DNA from 2 places in the Rhizobium sp. CB3090 genome. Region 2 is predicted to be linked to the other one. Evidence: predicted binding sites of a transcription regulator. Region 2 holds the regulator's gene; the other holds the start of a gene.

Region 1 (9,031 bases), 1.5 Mb from region 2:
TTGTTGGCATCGACGGCGCGCACCAGCTTCTCGACCGCATCCAGCGTCGAGTCGATGCGTGGCGCCACGCTCTTGATGGTATCGGAGAGCTGTCCGACGCTGGCGAGGAACTTGTCGATGTTGTCGGAATTGTCAGCCAGCGCCTTGGAAAACTTCTGAGCGTTGCGCACGGTATCGGTCAGCGGCCCGCGGGAATCCGTGATAAAGCCCTGGATGTCGCCGATCGTGTCGTTGGCGCGGTTCAGGATTTTGTCGGCGGTGGTAAGCAGGTTTGTCACGCTCGACTGATCGGCGAGCAATACCGCACGCTTGCCGGTTTCGATCGACCGCTTGAGAATGTTCTCGTCACCGTTGCGGCCGCCGGAAAGCTCGATATAGGCGGCACCCGTCAGGCCCTGGATTTCCAGGATGGCCTTGGTGGACGTATAGACCGGCGCATCGGCGCGCACCTCGGTAAAGGCCAGCGAATAGTTCGGATCATCGGCATCGATCGAAAGCCCCTGTACCGACCCGACCTGAATGCCGTTGAAGCGAACAGGCGAGCCGACGCTGAGGCCATTTGCCGAACCGGGGATGCGAACGACCAGCTCGGCCATTGGACCGCCGCGGCCATATTCCGCCATCCAATAGACAAAGCCGAAGGCGGCCGCGATGACCAGCAGCGTGAAGAACCCGACGATCGTATAATTGGCTTTGGTTTCCATAGTTCCAGTCACTTCTCGCGGCTGTCGGCGTCAGCGCCGTTGTCGTCGTTGCGATGCCCGATGCCCTCCCGCGGCACGATTGATCGCGCACGTTTGCCTCGGAAATAGGACTGCACCCAAGGGTCGTCGCAGGCCAGCATGTCTTCAACCGTTCCCTCCACCAATACCCGCTTCTGTCCAAGAACGGCAATACGGTCGCAGACGGAAAAGAGGCTGTCGAGGTCGTGAGTCACCATATAGACGGTCAGACCGAGCGTGTCGCGCAACTTGGCAATCAGCTCGTCGAATTCCGCCGCGCCGATCGGATCGAGGCCGGAGGTCGGCTCGTCCAGAAAAACGAGGTCCGGATCGAGCGCCAAAGCCCGGGCAAGGGCGGCGCGCTTGATCATGCCGCCGGAAAGCTCGGACGGATATTTGTCGGCGGCATCGGCGGCCAGGCCAACCATGCGGATCTTCAGATGCGCCAACTCATCCATCAGGGCTTGCGGCAGATCGAGATATTCCCGCATCGGCACCTGGATGTTTTCCTTTACCGTCAGAGAGGAAAACAGTGCGCCTTGCTGGAACAGCACGCCCAGACGCATATCCAGCCTGTTGCGCTCCGGCTCGGAGAGCTTGTCATAGTCTTCGCCAAGGATCTCGATCTTGCCGGAACGGCGCGGCAACAGCCGCAACACCGTGCGCAGCAACACCGACTTGCCCGCGCCGGAAGCGCCGACGAAACCGAGGATCTCGCCGCGATAGATATTGAGGTTCAATTTATCGAGCACCACTTTCGATCCGAAAGCGACGGTGACATCTCGCGCCGACAGCACGACATCTTTACCTTGCTCATCCTTATCCATCGGGATTTCCGAGTGAAGCGCGCTCATCCTTGCCAGCCCTCAGAAATCGATCGCTGCGTAGAACATGGCAAACAGCCCGTCCATCAGGATCACCACGAAAATCGATTTCACAACGGACTGGGTCACATGCTGGCCGAGCGATTCGGCGCTGCCACCGACCTTCAGCCCTTCGACCGCAGCGACGATGCCGATGACCAGCGCCATGAACGGTGCCTTGATCATGCCCGAGATGACGGTGGAGAGGCTGATCGCTTCGTGCAGGCGCGAAACGAAAGTGGCGAAGGTAATGCCCGAATAGGCCCAGGCGACCACCGCCGCGCCGCCGAGCGAGGCGAAATTGGCAATGATGGTCAACAGTGGCAACGCGACGGTCAATGCCACCAGCCGGGGAAAGATCAGAACGCCGACCGGGTTCAGACCCATGACCTTCAGAGCGTCGACTTCTTCGCGCATTTTCATCGAGCCGATTTCGGCGGTAATGGCGCTGCCTGAACGGCCGGCGATCATGATTGCGGTCAGCAGCACGCCGATTTCACGCAATTGCAGGATACCGACGAGATCGACCACGAAGATTTCGGCGCCGAAATATCGGAGCTGGAATGCGCCCTGCTGTGCAATGATTGCACCGATCAGAAAGGACATCAGCAAGATGATCGGCACGGCGCGCACGGCCATATGGTCGATCTGATTGACGATCGAAGCCGGCGAAACACCGCTGCCGCGCCCGAACTTGAGCTGCGCGCCCCGCACCGCGGAACCGAGAATGTACATGGCCGCGACGAGATTGCCCCAGATGTCGTAAACGCTTTCGCCGATCGGCGCAAAAATCCGTTCCGCCAAGGACACCTTTGGCCTGGGCTCCGCGATCTCCTTGTCCGCGTCTTCGGTAAAGGCCGTAAGCAGCTCATCGATATGGGGATTGGAGCCGTCGATCCTGACGCTGGTACCATGGGCCTCCTGGCTCTCCTTCAAGCGACGGATGAGCAGCGCCCCGGCGGTATCGACATCGGAAAGATTGGAAAGATCGATCACCACATGATCGTCGCCGCGCCGTTTCGTAAGCTGATCGATCTGCCGCAGCACGCCATGCACATTGGCGCTCCGCCAATTGCCTTCCAGCCGATAGCGATGCCCGTTGCCATCGGGCTCGTCATCGATCCTCGGTGCATCGGGTTTCTGTTCGGCTGCTTTCAAACTCATGCGTCTTTCAGGTCTTGGGTCACAATCGCCGACTCAGGAATCTTAGCTCGACGCCAATGGTTAATATCCGAGTGCATAGGCGATTTCCATGCCGCGCCGATGTCAAAATATGCCATAGCATTTTGGTATCCAAATGAATTCGTTTCGCGCGCCTTCAAGAGACCTCGCCCGCCCTTTCGCCAAACCCGGAACTGCGGGGTTGAAGATTGCGGGCAAGCATCACCATAGCGAGGCCGAAAGCGGCGACACCGGCCATGACATAATAGCTGGAAACACCAAGCCACGCGTAGAGATAGCCGGACGCCAGGGTCATAAGCCCGAGGAACATGCCATTATAAAAGAAATAGGAACCCTGGGCCGAAGCCTCCTGGGTTTCCTGCACCGAGGCGACGATGCGGCGCTGAATGCCGGTATGGACGCAGGCATAGGTGCAGGAATGAAAACATTGCAGCACGAAATAACCGGCGAAACCGAGATTGATCGGAAATAATATCCACCGAAGGATACATATGCTCGAGCCGAAGAAAATCAGCGTCCAGGCGCTGAACCGACGGCTCAGCATCTTCGACAGGAAGAAAACCATGACTTCCGCCGCTACCCCTATGCTCCAGAGGACCGCGATCTGCGTGCCGGAAAAACCGAGCGTCCGCCAATAGATCGAGGCGAACGTGTAGAGCGCGGCATGGCTCGACTGCTGCACCGACACGCCGATCATGGTGATCAACAATTGCGGTGAGCGCAGCCCGCCGCCGGTCGGCGCCTGCAGATTAATCGGCTGATTGCGCCGGCGTGTCGGCCCGATGCGCGGACAGAAGAAGGCCATCATCGTCGTCAGGAAAAAGCCGCCGACCATGGTGGGGAGAACCATGGTGCCGCCCCACTTCTGGATCATCTGACCGCCGATAAGGGTCGAAAAGATGAAAGCGATCGATCCCCAGACGCGCATCGAGCCGTAGTCGAACCCCCAGCGCCGCACGCCGGAAACGGCGATCGATTCCACGACAGGTAAGTAAGGCGCATATGTCGCCCCCTGAATGGCGTAGACCAGCAGAACCGGCCAGAAATCGCTCGTCCAGTAAAGCGCGATCGCCGTCAGTAGCGACAGTGCACCCGACCAGAACAACACATTCGCACGTTCCTCCACGCGATCGGCAAGCATGCCGACAATCGGCACGACGAGAACGCGCACTACCATCGGCACCGCGAGAATGAGGCCGATCTCGCGGTCACCGAAATTCAGTCCCGTCAGCCAGACGGGAAAAAACGGCAGAGCGATCCCGTTGACGAACAACGGAGCACAATAGGACAAGGCGGTGCGCAAACGAAAATGCGGAGGCGCGCCCTCGCCCTGGAGAGATTTTGTCGCGGGAATCATGACAGACCTGAAGGGAAGCTGATTGCTCCCTATCACCCCATCGTGAATACGACTATGGCGAGAAATAGCCCGATCGAAACGTTTCGGAGAAAATATGAGGCTGTAGTCAGGTTGCAACGATCAAAAAATGTGACGGGCCGTTATCGGACCCGTGAAGCGGCTTGTAATTACGCCGCCTGCGCGCCCAGCGTTTTCGACAAATCCTCGACGGCGACGCCGACTGGCTGTGCCTCCGCGATCGACTGCCACGTGATCAGCTCGAAAGTACCGTCTTCATGCTCGGCGATCGCCGTGCAGCTTTCGACCCAGTCGCCCGTGTTGATATACCGGACGCCATCGAAATCCTCGATGACGGCATGATGGATGTGGCCGCAGATGACGCCGTCGGCATCGTTGCGCCTAGCTTCTTCGACCACGACGCGCTGGAATTCGCCGATGAAATTGACCGCATGCTTGACCTGAAGCTTTGCCCAGGCCGAGAACGACCAATAGGGCATGTTCAGGCGGCGGCGAACCGCAGCGAGGCCGACATTGATCAGGATCGCCATGTCGTAGGCCCAATCGCCGAGGTAGGCGAGCAGACGCGCGTTGCGGACGACGACGTCGAATTCGTCGCCGTGCAGGACGAGATACTTCTTGCCGTCGGCAGTCTCGTGCATCGCCCTCTGCGCCACTTCGATGCCGCCGAAATGCATGCCGGGGAAATCGCGCAGGAATTCGTCATGATTGCCGGGAATGTAGACAATGCGAGTGCCCTTGCGCGCCTTGCGCAGCAATTTCTGCACCACGTCATTGCAATCCTGCGGCCAATACCAGGTGCGCTTCAGCCGCCAGCCGTCGACGATATCGCCGACAAGGAAGATGGTGTCCGCTTCGTGATGGCGCAAGAAATCGATCAGATAGTCCGCCTTGGCTGCTTTCGAGCCCAGGTGCACGTCAGAAATGAACAGCGTTCGAAACCGCCTGACATTCATGTTTTTATTCACGAACTCTATGTCCGTGCCCTATCCTACGTTGGCTATTCCAAAACCAGACTCGTGTTTCAGGATGATGACAAATCCTGTGCGAGAGGCTTGTCGCATGGGATAAGCCGCGCTTTACAGCTATGGCGAGATCCGGCCGGTCGGTTGTAAACCATCGCCTTTGCGGTTTTGCTCGTATGCGACGCCCAGCCATGGCACCGTCACGCCGATTTGCGCGAGCCTCAGCGGCGAACAAAAACAACGCGACAAAAAACCTTCTGTCCGCGTCAATTGCATACTGTGAACCCTGGGTGATTGATGTATGCAGAGGACTCAAACGCGAGCGCACAAGCAGGAATGGAGGAGCGTAATGGATACGCACGACACATCGAAGGCAGCCAAGAACATGCCGAGCGGCAATTTCGACGATCAGGCTCTCTTCTTTCATCGCTATCCCCGTCCCGGCAAGCTGGAAATCCAGGCGACGAAGCCGCTCGGCAACCAGCGCGACCTGGCGCTTGCCTATTCTCCGGGTGTTGCTGCCCCCTGCCTCGCCATCCGCGATAATCCCGAAACGGCCTTCGATTACACCTCTCGCGGCAATCTCGTCGCGGTCATATCCAACGGCACGGCCGTCCTCGGTCTCGGCAATATCGGTCCGCTAGCCTCCAAGCCTGTCATGGAAGGCAAGGCTGTGCTCTTCAAGAAATTCGCCGGCATCGATGTCTTCGACGTCGAAGTCGCAGCACCCACCGTCGATGAGATGGTCAGCACGATTTCGGCGCTGGAGCCGACCTTCGGCGGCATCAATCTGGAAGACATCAAGGCGCCGGAATGCTTTGAGGTGGAGCGTCGCCTCCGTGAAAAGATGGAGATCCCCGTCTTCCATGACGATCAGCACGGCACCGCCATCATCGTTGCCGCCGCCATTCTCAATGGGCTGGAACTGGCCGGCAAGAAGATCGAGGACGTCAAGATCGTCGCCTCCGGCGCCGGCGCAGCCGCGCTCGCCTGCCTCAACCTACTGGTCATTCTCGGCGCCAAGCGCGAAAACATCTGGGTCCACGATATTGAGGGCCTCGTCTATGAGGGCCGTACCGAGCTGATGGACGAATGGAAGTCCATTTATGCACAGAAGAGCGATAAGCGCGTGCTTGCCGAGTCGATCCCCGGCGCCGATGTTTTCCTTGGCCTCTCCGCCGCCGGTGTGTTGAAGCCTGAGCTGTTGGCGCAGATGGCGGAGAAGCCGCTGATCATGGCGCTCGCCAATCCGACGCCCGAAATCATGCCGGATCTCGCCCGTGCCGCCCGGCCGGACGCGATGATCTGCACCGGCCGTTCCGACTTCCCGAACCAGGTCAACAACGTTCTCTGTTTCCCCTACATCTTCCGGGGTGCGCTCGATTGCGGCGCCAAGACGATCAATGAGGAAATGAAGATGGCCGCGGTGCGCGCCATCGCGTCGCTTGCCCGCGAGGAGCCGTCTGACGTTGCGGCACGCGCCTATTCCGGCGAAACACCTGTCTTCGGGCCGAATTATCTGATCCCCTCGCCCTTCGATCCGCGCCTGATCTTGCGCATTGCGCCCGCCGTTGCGAGAGCCGCGGCCGAAAGTGGCGTGGCCCTGCGCCCGATTGCCGATTTCGATGCCTATATGGACGAACTCAATCGCTTCGTCTTCCGGTCCGGCTTCATCATGAAACCTATTTTCGCCGCCGCGAAAACCGCAGAGCGCAAGCGTGTCGTCTTCTCCGAAGGCGAGGATGAGCGCGTGTTGCGCGCTGCCCAGGTTCTTCTTGAAGAGGGCACCGCGGTTCCTATCCTGATCGGCCGTCCCTCCGTCATCGAGACGCGTCTCAAGCGCTATGGCCTGAAGATTCGGCCAAATACGGATTTCGCCGTCATCAATCCGGAAGACGATCCCCGTTTCCGCGAATATGTCGATCTCTATTTCTCGATGGTCGGCCGCAGCGGTGTCATTCCAGAAGCGGCGCGAACGATCGTGCGCACCAATGCCACCGTCATCGGCGCCTTGGCGCTGAAGCGCGGCGAAGCCGATGCGCTGATCTGCGGCCTGGAAGGCCGTTACGAGCGGCATCTGCGCGTCGTCCGCCAGATCATCGGCAAGCGCCCCGATGTCCGTGATTTCTCGGCGCTCAGCCTGTTGATTTCGCAGCGCGGCGCGACCTTCTATACCGACACCTACGTCACCTTTAATCCGAATGCCGAGGAGATCGCCGAGTCGGCGGTGCTGGCAGCCGAGGAAATCAAACGCTTCGGCATCTCACCGCGGGTCGCCCTCGTCTCGCATTCGAATTTCGGTTCGCGCGAGTCGGAAAGCGCGACCAAGATGCGCAATGCCCTGGCGCTTGTCCGCGAGATGGCACCGGAGCTGGAAGTCGACGGCGAAATGCACGGCGACAGCGCCATTTCCGAAAGCCTGCGCCGCCATGTCATGCCCGACAGCACGCTTACCGGCGAAGCGAACCTACTGGTCTTCCCAAATCTCGATGCCGCCAACATTACCCTCGGCGTGGTCAAGACCATGACAGACGGCCTGCATGTCGGCCCGATCCTTCTCGGTACGGCGCTCCCCGCCCACATTCTGTCGCCCTCCGTCACATCGCGCGGCGTCGTGAACATGGCAGCCCTTGCGGTGGTCGAGGCCTCGCAGCCGAATTGAGCGGCCCCCTCGTCGCGGCCGTCTTCTGTGGCGGCCGCAGCGACGTCACCAGACGGCGACAAAGGTGACCCCGCTCCATCTTCGATCATTTCGCAAGAGTCTTCCCACCTGAAACGTGTTTCTATAGGTACGTTGTTAAGCTCCACGCTGTATCGTTTTTCAAAGTCGAACCGCTTTCGAAGAGCAAAATCGTGAACCGCGGCAGAAATTCCTTCTCCTGTCTTTTGCTGTCCTTACTGGCAGCTTCGCCGGCTTTGGCGCAGACGAATACCCTCTGCGACGAACTGCATGGTCGGTATGCCAATATCACGCAAGTTGTCGGCGCCAGCGCCGAGACACGGCAGCTTTCGCGCGCTATCGCTCAACAGAATCTGATGATCCGGCAGCTAAAAAGCGATATGCGCAATCAGGGCTGCTCTTCAGACAGCGTGGTGATCTTCGGTTCCGGCTCCGGGGATAGTGGCGCCTGCGACGAGATGCAGACGTCACTAGACCGGATGCAGCAGGACCTTAGTTCGCTGATGGATGAGCGTGAGCTGAGTTTGACCCGCGTCGACGCCGAAGGGGCACAACGGCGCCAATTGCTGGCCATCATGCAACGCAATGGCTGCAACGCCCCCGCGTCGGCCGAGCCGGATACTGTTATCAACACCCGGTTGAAGCAGGAGCCTTACGCGCCTGAAGAGCAGTCGTTCGCGCAACCGGAAAGCTCGATCACGTCGATCGAGACGCACAGGCCCCAGACGGACGCGACGCTGCCGCAACGGCAGATGCCGGCAGCGTCGGCGCCGGCGGTCACCCAGATTCAGCCCAGACAAATGCCGGCGGACCGGCCTTACGATCCCTCGGCAAACAAGGTGCGCCAGGTCGGACCGCAATTCCTCGCGACAGACCAAGGTGGCATCGATCTCAAACATCCGAAAGCGGCCGGTCCGCAGCCGGCACAATAGGCGCTCTCAGCAGCGCGGCAACCGCCTCATCGTCTGTCTCCAAAACCAACTCAGGAACAGCCGGATGCTAACTTGTCCAGTGAGATCAAGCCGGCTCGTAGCGGACATAGGCGAACTCGTCACCATCCGGAGACCAGTTCGGCACATTGATCGTCCCCTGTCCGCCGAAAAGCTCGAACAGCGTCGTGAGATTACCGCCATCCATATCCATCAGCCGCAGCCGGACGTGGAGGTCGCGCGGATGGTCGAAGACGTCGGGGTCGTAGGAGAGCAGCACGACCTTGTCGTTCTTCGGCGATGGATGGGCGAACC
Region 2 (9,031 bases):
GTTCTCCGGCGTCGAGAAATCGGCGACCAGAAGGTCGACCGGGCCGTCGCTCTTGGTCTGTACGGTGAACTTGCCCTCAAACTTCAGCGAGGTGCCGAGCAATACGGTCAGCACCACGGCCTCGGCCAGCAGCCGGGCGACAGGAGCCGGATAGTTGTGCCGGGCGAGAATTGCGTCCAACAGCGGCCCGAGCTGCACGGCGCGACCGCGGACATCAAGACCCTCTACCTGGAAGGGAACGACATGATCGTCGCCGGCAAAATCGAATTGACCCAGCGAGGCTGCACTTTCCGCCATTGCTCTACTCCTACTGCGCCCGCGACATCAAACGCGGTTCGGGAGCGGTTCAGCTTCTCACGGAATATTAGAACCGCTCTATCTTTTTGTTTTTTCGCAATTCCGGACGGAAAACCGCTGCACACTTTTCCTGGAATTGCTCCATATCTTCAGATCGCGCCCAGGCACCAAGCAAGAATCGATTTTTGCGCATGAAGGCGGTTTTCCGCCTCATCGAAAACAACGGATTGCGGACCGTCGATCACCTCGTCCGTCACTTCCTCCCCGCGATGGGCGGGCAAGCAATGCATGAACAACGCATCCTTGCCGGCCTGTGCCATCAAAGCCGCGTTGACCTGATAGGGCTGGAAGACGTTGTGACCACGGGCCCGGTGTTCCTGATTCATGGATACCCAGGTATCGGTTACCACACAATCGGCGCCAGCGACCGCACGGTCGGCATCATGCGAGAGCATGATTTCGGCGCCCTCGTTGCGGGCCCAGTTCAGATAGTGATCCTTTGGCTCAGAACCAAGGGGCACGGCCATGTTCATTCGATAGCCGAAACGGGCAGCCCCTTCGACCAGCGAATGCAGCACGTTGTTGCCGTCGCCGGTCCAGGCGATGGTCTTGCCCTTGATCGGCCCGCGATGCTCCTCGAAGGTCATGATGTCAGCCATGATCTGGCAGGGATGGGTATCGTCGGTCAGCGCGTTGATGACCGGCACGGTCGCGTGTTCGGCAAGTTCCAGCAGCCGCGAATGATCGGTCGTGCGGATCATGATCGCGTCGACATAGCGCGACAGCACCTTGGCCGTATCGCCGATCGTCTCGGCGCGGCCGAGCTGCATTTCCGTACCCGACAGGAACAGCGTCTCACCGCCGAGCTGGCGCATGCCGACGTCGAAGGAGACGCGGGTGCGGGTGGACGGCTTCTCGAAGATCATCGCCAGCATCTTGCCGGCCAGCGGCTTGTCTGCCGCACCGGCCTTCAGCGCCTGCTTTCGCACGATGGCATCGTCGATGATGCTGCGCAGATCGGCACCCGCGACGGCCGAGAGATCGAGAAAGTGTTTTGGTGAAGCCATGTTCCTACCTGTACTCCAGAAATGATAACGCCCGCTAATGGGGCAAAACGCCCCGATTAGCAGGCGTTGAACTCAAGCCGACTTCTTGACGCGGGCGGCGCGCAGAGATTCTGCAGCGCGTTCGATACGGGCAAGGCCTTCGCGCGCCTCTTCGGCCGTGACCACCAGCGGCGGCAGCAGACGGATGACATTGTCTCCCGCCGGCACGCCCAGCAGATGCTCGGCGCGGATCGCCTGCAGCAGTTCAGCCTGGGGAATGGCGGCCTTCATCCCGAGCAGCAGCCCCTCGCCGCGGACGTCTTCGATAATATCCGGAAAACGATCCTTGAGCGAGGCCAGACCCTGGCGGAAGACCAAGGCCACATCGCGCACATGCTGCAGGAAACCGTCTGCCAGCACGACATCGAGCACAGCGTTGCCGACCGCCATGGCGAGCGGATTGCCACCATAGGTCGAGCCATGTGTGCCCGCCTTCATGCCGGAGGCCGCATCCGCGGTCGCAAGGCAGGCACCGAGCGGAAAGCCGCCGCCAATACCCTTGGCGACAGCCATGATATCCGGCGTAATGCCGGCCCATTCATGGGCGAAGAGCTTGCCGGTGCGGCCGACGCCGCTCTGAACCTCGTCGAGGACCAGAAGCAGGCCATGCTCGTCACAGATCTGACGCAGGCCGCGCAGGAACTCGTTGGTCGCCGGGCGGATACCGCCCTCGCCCTGCACCGGCTCGATCAGGATCGCGGCCGTCGCATCGGTGATGGCGGCGCGCACCGCATCGAGATCGCCGAACGGCACTTGGTCGAAGCCGGGGGCCTTCGGGCCGAAACCTTCGAGATATTTATCCTGGCCGCCGGCAGCGATCGTCGCGATCGTGCGGCCATGGAAGGCGCCTTCGAAGGTGATGATATGATATTTCTCGGGATGCCCCTTGGAGAACTGGTAGCGACGCGCCGTCTTGATGGCGCATTCCAGTGCCTCGGCTCCGGAGTTTGTGAAGAACACCTTGTCGGCGAAAGTGGCATCCGTCAGGCGCTTCGACAATTTCTCCTGGCCCGGCACCTCATAGAGATTGGACAGGTGCCAGACCTTGTCGGCCTGCGATTTCAGCTCTGCAACCAGATGGGGATGGGCATGGCCAAGCGAATTCACCGCGACACCCGCGGCGAAATCGAGATAGCGCTCGCCGGTCTCGGTGATCAGCCATACGCCCTCGCCTCGCTCGAACCGCAGCGGAGCACGCATATAGGTGTCATAAAGCGGCGCGGTTTCAGCCATGGCGCATTCTCCTCGATCACAACCTTTAGGGCCAATCGTTCCCTTCACGTGAAACGGGCCCTGGAAAATCAAAAATGCCGCCTTGCGGCGGCGTGGGCACTATTGATGTTTTGCACCGCGATGTCAACAAAACTGGCGATTTAGCAGGTGCGGCAGAGCGCCTCTGGATGGAGGGCATGTCTTCCACAACTGATATTGCATAAATGCCACTCACGTATAGCAAGTTGGGGAAAACCTCGAAATCGATTCCTCAAGATTCCCGCGACTCTTGTCACGGAGTCAGCCTCACACTAGGTTAAAAACCAATTACTAGACTGCATGCGGCGGAACTAGTCACCACAATTTTAAAGCGTTTCACGCCTCGATCCAATGCGAGGCAATGGTGAGGGATTCTGCCATCGGAAACGCGACAGCGGAGACAGGGCATGAATTGGACAGACGAACGCGTCGAGAAGCTGAAAAAGCTGTGGTCCGAAGGTTTGAGCGCCAGCCAGATCGCGGCACAGCTCGGTGGTGTCAGTCGTAATGCCGTCATCGGCAAAGTGCATCGCTTGAGCCTGCCGGGCCGAGCGAAAGCCGGTGGCGTGGCAACTGCAGCTCGAGCCCCGAAACGCAATACCTCGGCCCCGCGGGCGCCGAACTACGCCTCGCGCGTTGCAACCCGCACGGTTACCCGCCAGCAGGGTGCGACGATGCTCAAGGAAGAGGTCGAGATCGATACGGTCCACGAGATCGAATATCGCCCGGCCGCCAATGTGGTCGTTCCGATCTCGCGCCGCCTCGGCCTGACGGAGCTCACCGAACGCACCTGCAAGTGGCCGGTCGGCGACCCGCTGAAGGATGATTTTCACTTCTGCGGCAACGACAGCCCGGACTCTTCGCCCTATTGCACCTATCATCAGCGCCTGGCTTACCAGCCGGTGCATGACCGGCGCCGGGCGGCACACTGAACCGGTGCCAACCATATGAAAAACGGGCCGAAAGGCCCGTTCAGACTGCTGACAAACCCGTCGATATTTTCGGCGGGTTTTGTTTTATGACCATGGGTTGTTTTAAGTTGGGCTGTGCGGCGAGGGGAAGTTGGCGGCCTCTGGCCCTCACGCCAGGCTCGGTTTGGGTGCTTTGGTGAGCGCCATGGCGATCTTCTTGATGTTCTGCGCTGCTGCCGCCAGCAGGCACTGGCAGGCGACGCGGGTGAGACTTCGGAAGCGGGCATAGCGGTGCCCGTGCAGTTGCTTGGCATCGGCAAAGGAGCGTTCGACCGTCTCCTTGCGGCGCTTGTAGATAGCCCTTCCCCAGGGGGTGAGACGGTGGGCATCGGTGCGTTCACGAGCATCTTGCCAGACATGGCGGGTGATGGAGCGGACCGCTTTGGCGTTGGATGTGCAGGAGGCCAGCAGCGGACAGGTTTGGCAGATGGCCGGATCGGATGTGTAGTGCTTGTAGCCGTTGCGGTCGGTGGTGGCATAGGTCAAGAGCTGACCCTCGGGGCAGCGATAACCATCGGCTTGCATGTCATGGACGAACTTCGACTTGCGCATCATGCCGGCCTTGGGCGGCGTCGGATTGCGATAGCCGGTGACGCCGAGGATCTGCCGGTCTTCCAGCCCCTTGGCGATACCGGCCGTGGCATAGCCGGCATCCAGTCCGACGGCACCGACGTCGAAGCCGAAGCGGCGGCGCTGCCGGTCCAGCCGATCGAGATAGACGATCGAGTCATGCACGTTGGCCGGTGTGACATGGGTGTCGGTGATGATGGCAAGCTTGCCGTCCACCGTGCGGTGGTCGAGATAGAAGAAGCCCTTGGGCTTGCCGTCGCGCACCATATAGCCCGCCTCCGGATCGGTGCGGCTGACCTTGGTCTCCTTGACCTGCGGCTCGCGCTCCTTCTCCTTCAACGGCTTCTGGCCGTGCACGACACGCTCGGCCTCAATGGCCCGGTCGAGATCGGCCCAATAGTCGGCACGCGACTTTTCGATCATGGCAAGATCGTATTTGCCCTTGTTGGCATTGGCCTTCAGATGCGTCGAGTCGGTATAAAGCACCGTGCCGTCGACCAGCTTGTGGGCGATCGCCTGTTCGACGATATGATCGAAGATATCCTGGGCTACGCAGGGATCGTTGAAGCGCCGGCGGCGGTTCTGCGACAAGGTCGAGGCGTCGAACACTCCGTCCGTCAGCCTCAGCCGCAGGAACCAGCGATAGGCGACGTTGACCTCGATCTCGCGCACCAACTGACGCTCCGAGCGGATGCCGAACAGATAGCCGATAAACAGCGCCTTGAACATCAAGGTCGGATCGAGCGCCGGCCGGCCGTTGTCGGCGCAGTAAAGTCCGGCAACACGATCATGGATGAAGGAAAAATCGATCACCTGATCGATCTTGCGAAGCAGGTGATCCTTCGGCACCAGGCTATCGAGCGTCACCATCTCGATCGCCGTCTGTTCGGCAGCGGGTTTCTTCAACATATCCCAATGAATCACAAAATCCCCAGCATCGCCAGGGGTTTGTCAGCAGTCTGAACGGGCCGAAAGGCCCGTTTTCTGTTTCCGCCGCTATATTGGCGGCCAGTCGGTTGCCCGATCAGGCCTCCATGGAATAACCCGCGCCGCGAACGGTGCGGATGACGTCTTGCATATTGGAGAAATTCAGCGCTTTGCGCAGGCGGCCGACATGCACATCGACGGTGCGTTCGTCGACATAGATATCGTGTCCCCATACGCCGTCGAGCAACTGAGAGCGCGAGAAGACGCGGCCGGGCGATGACATCAGGAATTCCAGCAGGCGGAATTCCGTCGGCCCCAGGCGCACTTCACGGCTCTTGCGGTGGACGCGATGTGTTTCGCGGTCCAGTTCGATATCGCCACAGCGCAGCACCGTGGACAGAACCTCCGGGCGGGCTCGGCGCAGCATCGCCTTGACGCGGGCCATCAGCTCCGGCGTCGAGAACGGCTTGACGACATAGTCGTCCGCGCCGGTGGAAAGACCGCGTACGCGCTCGCTTTCCTCGCCGCGAGCGGTGAGCATGATGATCGGCAGGCGCTCTGTCTCCGGCCGCATACGCAGCCGACGGCAGAGCTCGATGCCGGACACGCCAGGGAGCATCCAATCGAGGATCAGAAGATCGGGGATGCGCTCCTGGAGGCGCAGCTCGGCTTCGTCGCCTCTCAGGATGGTGTCGACCTCGAAGCCCTCGGCCTCGAGATTATAGCGCAGCAAAACGCTTAGCGCTTCCTCGTCTTCTACAACAGCTACTCTCGGAACCATGCGCCTGTGGTCTCCTTCTCTTGGCGTCTACTTTATTCCGTCACCGCACCGACGGTATTGGCGGTATCGTCCTTCGGGCGCTCGCCTTCGGGCTGGGCGCCGGTTGCCATGTAATAGATCGTCTCGGCGATGTTGGTGGCATGGTCGCCGATACGCTCGATGTTCTTGGCGCAGAAGAGAAGATGCGTGCAGGTGGTGATGTTGCGCGGATCTTCCATCATGTAAGTCAGCATCTCGCGGAAGAGCGAGGTGTACATGGCGTCGATTTCCTCATCGCGCTCGCGGATCGACACAGCCTTATCAGGCGAACGGGTCGTGTAGACGTCGAGCACTTCCTTGAGCTGGACGAGCGCCAGTTCGGAGAGATGCTCGATGCCGCGGGCGAGACGACGCGGAACGCCGGTGCCCTGCACGGCGATGACGCGCTTGGCAGTGTTCTTCCCGAGATCGCCGACGCGCTCCAGATCCGCGGCGATGCGGATGGAGCCCATGATTTCACGAAGGTCGGCAGCCATCGGCTGGCGGCGGGCGATGGTGACGATCGCCTTGTCGCCGACTTCGCGCTCGGCGTGGTCGAGAATGACGTCATCGGAGATGACCTTCTGCGCCAGGGCAGCATCGCCGTTTACCAGCGCGCGGACGCTGTCGCTGACCATCTGCTCCGCCAGGCCGCCCATTTCGGAAATGCGGCGCGTCAGGAACTTCAGGTCTTCGTCGTAAGCAGAGAGAATGTGTGTAGAGACCATTTTTCTATCCTCTAGGTGAAAGGTGTGAAGGGAGCCGCGCGGGGAGCATCATCAGCCAAAACGGCCCATGATGTAATCCTGCGTGCGGTAATCATCGGGATTGGTGAACATCTTATCGGTATCGTTCTCCTCGACCAGATGGCCGTGATGAAACATTGCGGTACGTTGCGAAACGCGGGCTGCCTGCTGCATGGAATGCGTCACGATGACGATCGTGAAGTTCTCTCGCAGCTCATGAATGAGTTCCTCGACTTTGGCGGTGGCGATCGGATCAAGCGCCGAGCACGGCTCGTCCATGAGAATGACCTCCGGACTGACGGCGACGGCGCGCGCGATGCAAAGGCGTTGCTGCTGGCCGCCGGAGAGGCTGGTGCCTGCCTCGAAGAGCCGGTCCTTTACCTCGCCCCACAGCCCGGCCTTCTGCAGGCTGGTTTCGACGATATGGTCGAGGTCGGTCTTGGATCGATGCAGCCCATGGATACGCGGCCCATAGGCGACGTTCTCGTATATCGACTTCGGAAACGGATTGGGCTTCTGGAACACCATGCCGACGCGAGCGCGCAGCTCAACGACGTCAATGGCGTTATCATAGACATCCTGATCGTCGAGCGTGATCTTGCCGGTGACGCGGCAGGTGTCGATCGTATCGTTCATACGATTGAGGCAACGCAGGAAGGTGGACTTGCCGCAGCCGGAAGGACCGATCAGCGCGGTGACCGTGTTGGCACGAATGTTCAGGTCCACGTCGAACAGCGCGCGCTTGTCGCCATAATAGACCGAGACGGCCTGACCGATCATCTTGTAGGGGATCGTCGTCATCTTCCTGGCCAGTGCTTTTTCGCTCGCGACTTCCGTCATCATGTTCATTCCATCGTCTCCTGTCACCAGCGCCGCTCAAAGCGACGGCGCAGCAGGATGGCGCCGATGTTCATCGCAACGAGGAAGAAGAGCAGGACGATAATGGCTCCGGAGGTTCTTTCGACAAAGGCGCGCTCTGCTTCACTCGCCCACATGTAGATTTGCACCGGCAGGGCCGTCGAAGGATCGAGCGGTCCCGCCGGATAATTGGCGACGAAGGCGACCATGCCGATCAAGAGTAGCGGCGCGGTTTCACCGAGCGCGTGCGCCAGACCGAGGATCGTGCCCGTCAGGATGCCGGGCATGGCGAGCGGCAGGACATGATGGAACACCACCTGCATGCGCGAGGCGCCGAGACCGAGGGCAGCACTGCGGATCGACGGCGGCACGGCACGCAAGGCCGAGCGCGTGGCGATGATGATCATCGGCAGCGTCATCAGGCTCAGCACCAGTCCGCCAACCAACGAGGCGGAACGCGGCAAGCCCATGAAGTTGATGAAGACCGAGAGGCCGAGCAGGCCGTAAACGATCGACGGCACCGCGGCGAGATTGTTGATATTGACCTCAATCAGATCCGTCAGCCGGTTCTTCGGCGCGAATTCCTCGAGATAGATCGAGGCGGCAACGCCGATGGGCAGCGCCAGGACCAATACGGTCAGCATGAGATAGAACGAGCCGATCAGTGCGACGCCGAGACCCGCGGCCTCCGGACGGCTGGAATTGCCCGACAGGAACAGGCCGGTATTGAACGCCTCGTGCAGGGCGCCGGTCGCAGCGAGCTGTTTCATCCAGGCAAGTTGCCGGTCGGAGACCTTGCGATCCTTTTCGTCTGCCGTCAGGTCGATCTCACCCTTATTGGCGGAGTCGATATTGGCACTGGCGAGGAAAGTGACCTTTGCCGTCTTCCCGATGACAGAAGGGTCGGCCAGGACCTTGTCGCGCAACGCAATCCGCGTGCCGTCCGAGACCATTTCCGTCGCCTCGCGCATGAGCGTCCGATTGGAGGGATCGATGCCCAGCGCCTTCACCAGAGCGTCACGGATGAGAACGGGATAATTGGCTGATATCAGCACTTTCGGATCGCTTCCGCGTTTGCCTGAGGGATCGATGACCTTCTCGGTGAACTCGATCGGCAGGGTGATCGAGGTCTGCACGAAGGCGGTATAGCCGTGGCGCACAACAGTGGAGACCAGGACGATGAGGAAGACCAGGCCGAAGATGACGGCGGCAAGCCCATAGGCGCGGAACCGGCGTTCGGCGGCGTAGCGACGCCTGATGCCAATATCGCGCCGCAGCGGCGCCCCTGGCGTGAGCCCGCGCGGAATAGGCGACGGGGAGGAAGATACGACTTCGCTCATTCGTATTGCTCCCTAAATCGGCGGACGATGTAGAGTGCATAGACGTTCAGGCAGAGGGTCAGGCCGAAGAGCGTGATGCCAAGCGCGAAAGCGACCAATGTCTGCGGGGAGGTGAATTCGAGGTCGCCGGTCAACTGATTGACGATCTTTACGGTGACCGTCGTCA

Evidence for each region. Region 2 encodes PhoB, which activates phosphate uptake and scavenging genes when phosphate is short. Its sites were predicted from a motif close to TGTCATNNANCTGTCAT; they were not measured.
Region 1: QA646_RS07940 (UDP-2,3-diacylglucosamine diphosphatase) is a predicted target of PhoB. The motif match lies at 5,164-5,180, and genes of this name have one in related genera.

What each region holds. Positions count from the first base shown of each region.
Region 1 is NZ_CP121662.1:1,631,636-1,640,666, forward strand. Features, by position in the region: gene QA646_RS07920 (MlaD family protein) at 1-704, opposite strand, end outside; gene QA646_RS07925 (ATP-binding cassette domain-containing protein) at 713-1,576, opposite strand; gene QA646_RS07930 (MlaE family lipid ABC transporter permease subunit) at 1,589-2,749, opposite strand; gene QA646_RS07935 (MFS transporter) at 2,904-4,124, opposite strand; gene QA646_RS07940 (UDP-2,3-diacylglucosamine diphosphatase) at 4,292-5,098, opposite strand; gene QA646_RS07945 (NADP-dependent malic enzyme) at 5,457-7,769, shown strand; gene QA646_RS07950 (hypothetical protein) at 7,961-8,719, shown strand; gene QA646_RS07955 (hypothetical protein) at 8,805-9,031, opposite strand, start outside.
Region 2 is NZ_CP121662.1:130,523-139,553, reverse strand. Features, by position in the region: gene QA646_RS00715 (Hsp33 family molecular chaperone) at 1-297, opposite strand, end outside; gene argF (ornithine carbamoyltransferase) at 447-1,364, opposite strand; gene QA646_RS00705 (aspartate aminotransferase family protein) at 1,437-2,636, opposite strand; gene QA646_RS00700 (GcrA family cell cycle regulator) at 3,062-3,586, shown strand; gene QA646_RS00695 (IS1182 family transposase) at 3,734-5,104, opposite strand; gene phoB (phosphate regulon transcriptional regulator PhoB) at 5,220-5,903, opposite strand; gene phoU (phosphate signaling complex protein PhoU) at 5,936-6,649, opposite strand; gene pstB (phosphate ABC transporter ATP-binding protein PstB) at 6,701-7,516, opposite strand; gene pstA (phosphate ABC transporter permease PstA) at 7,531-8,865, opposite strand; gene pstC (phosphate ABC transporter permease subunit PstC) at 8,862-9,031, opposite strand, start outside.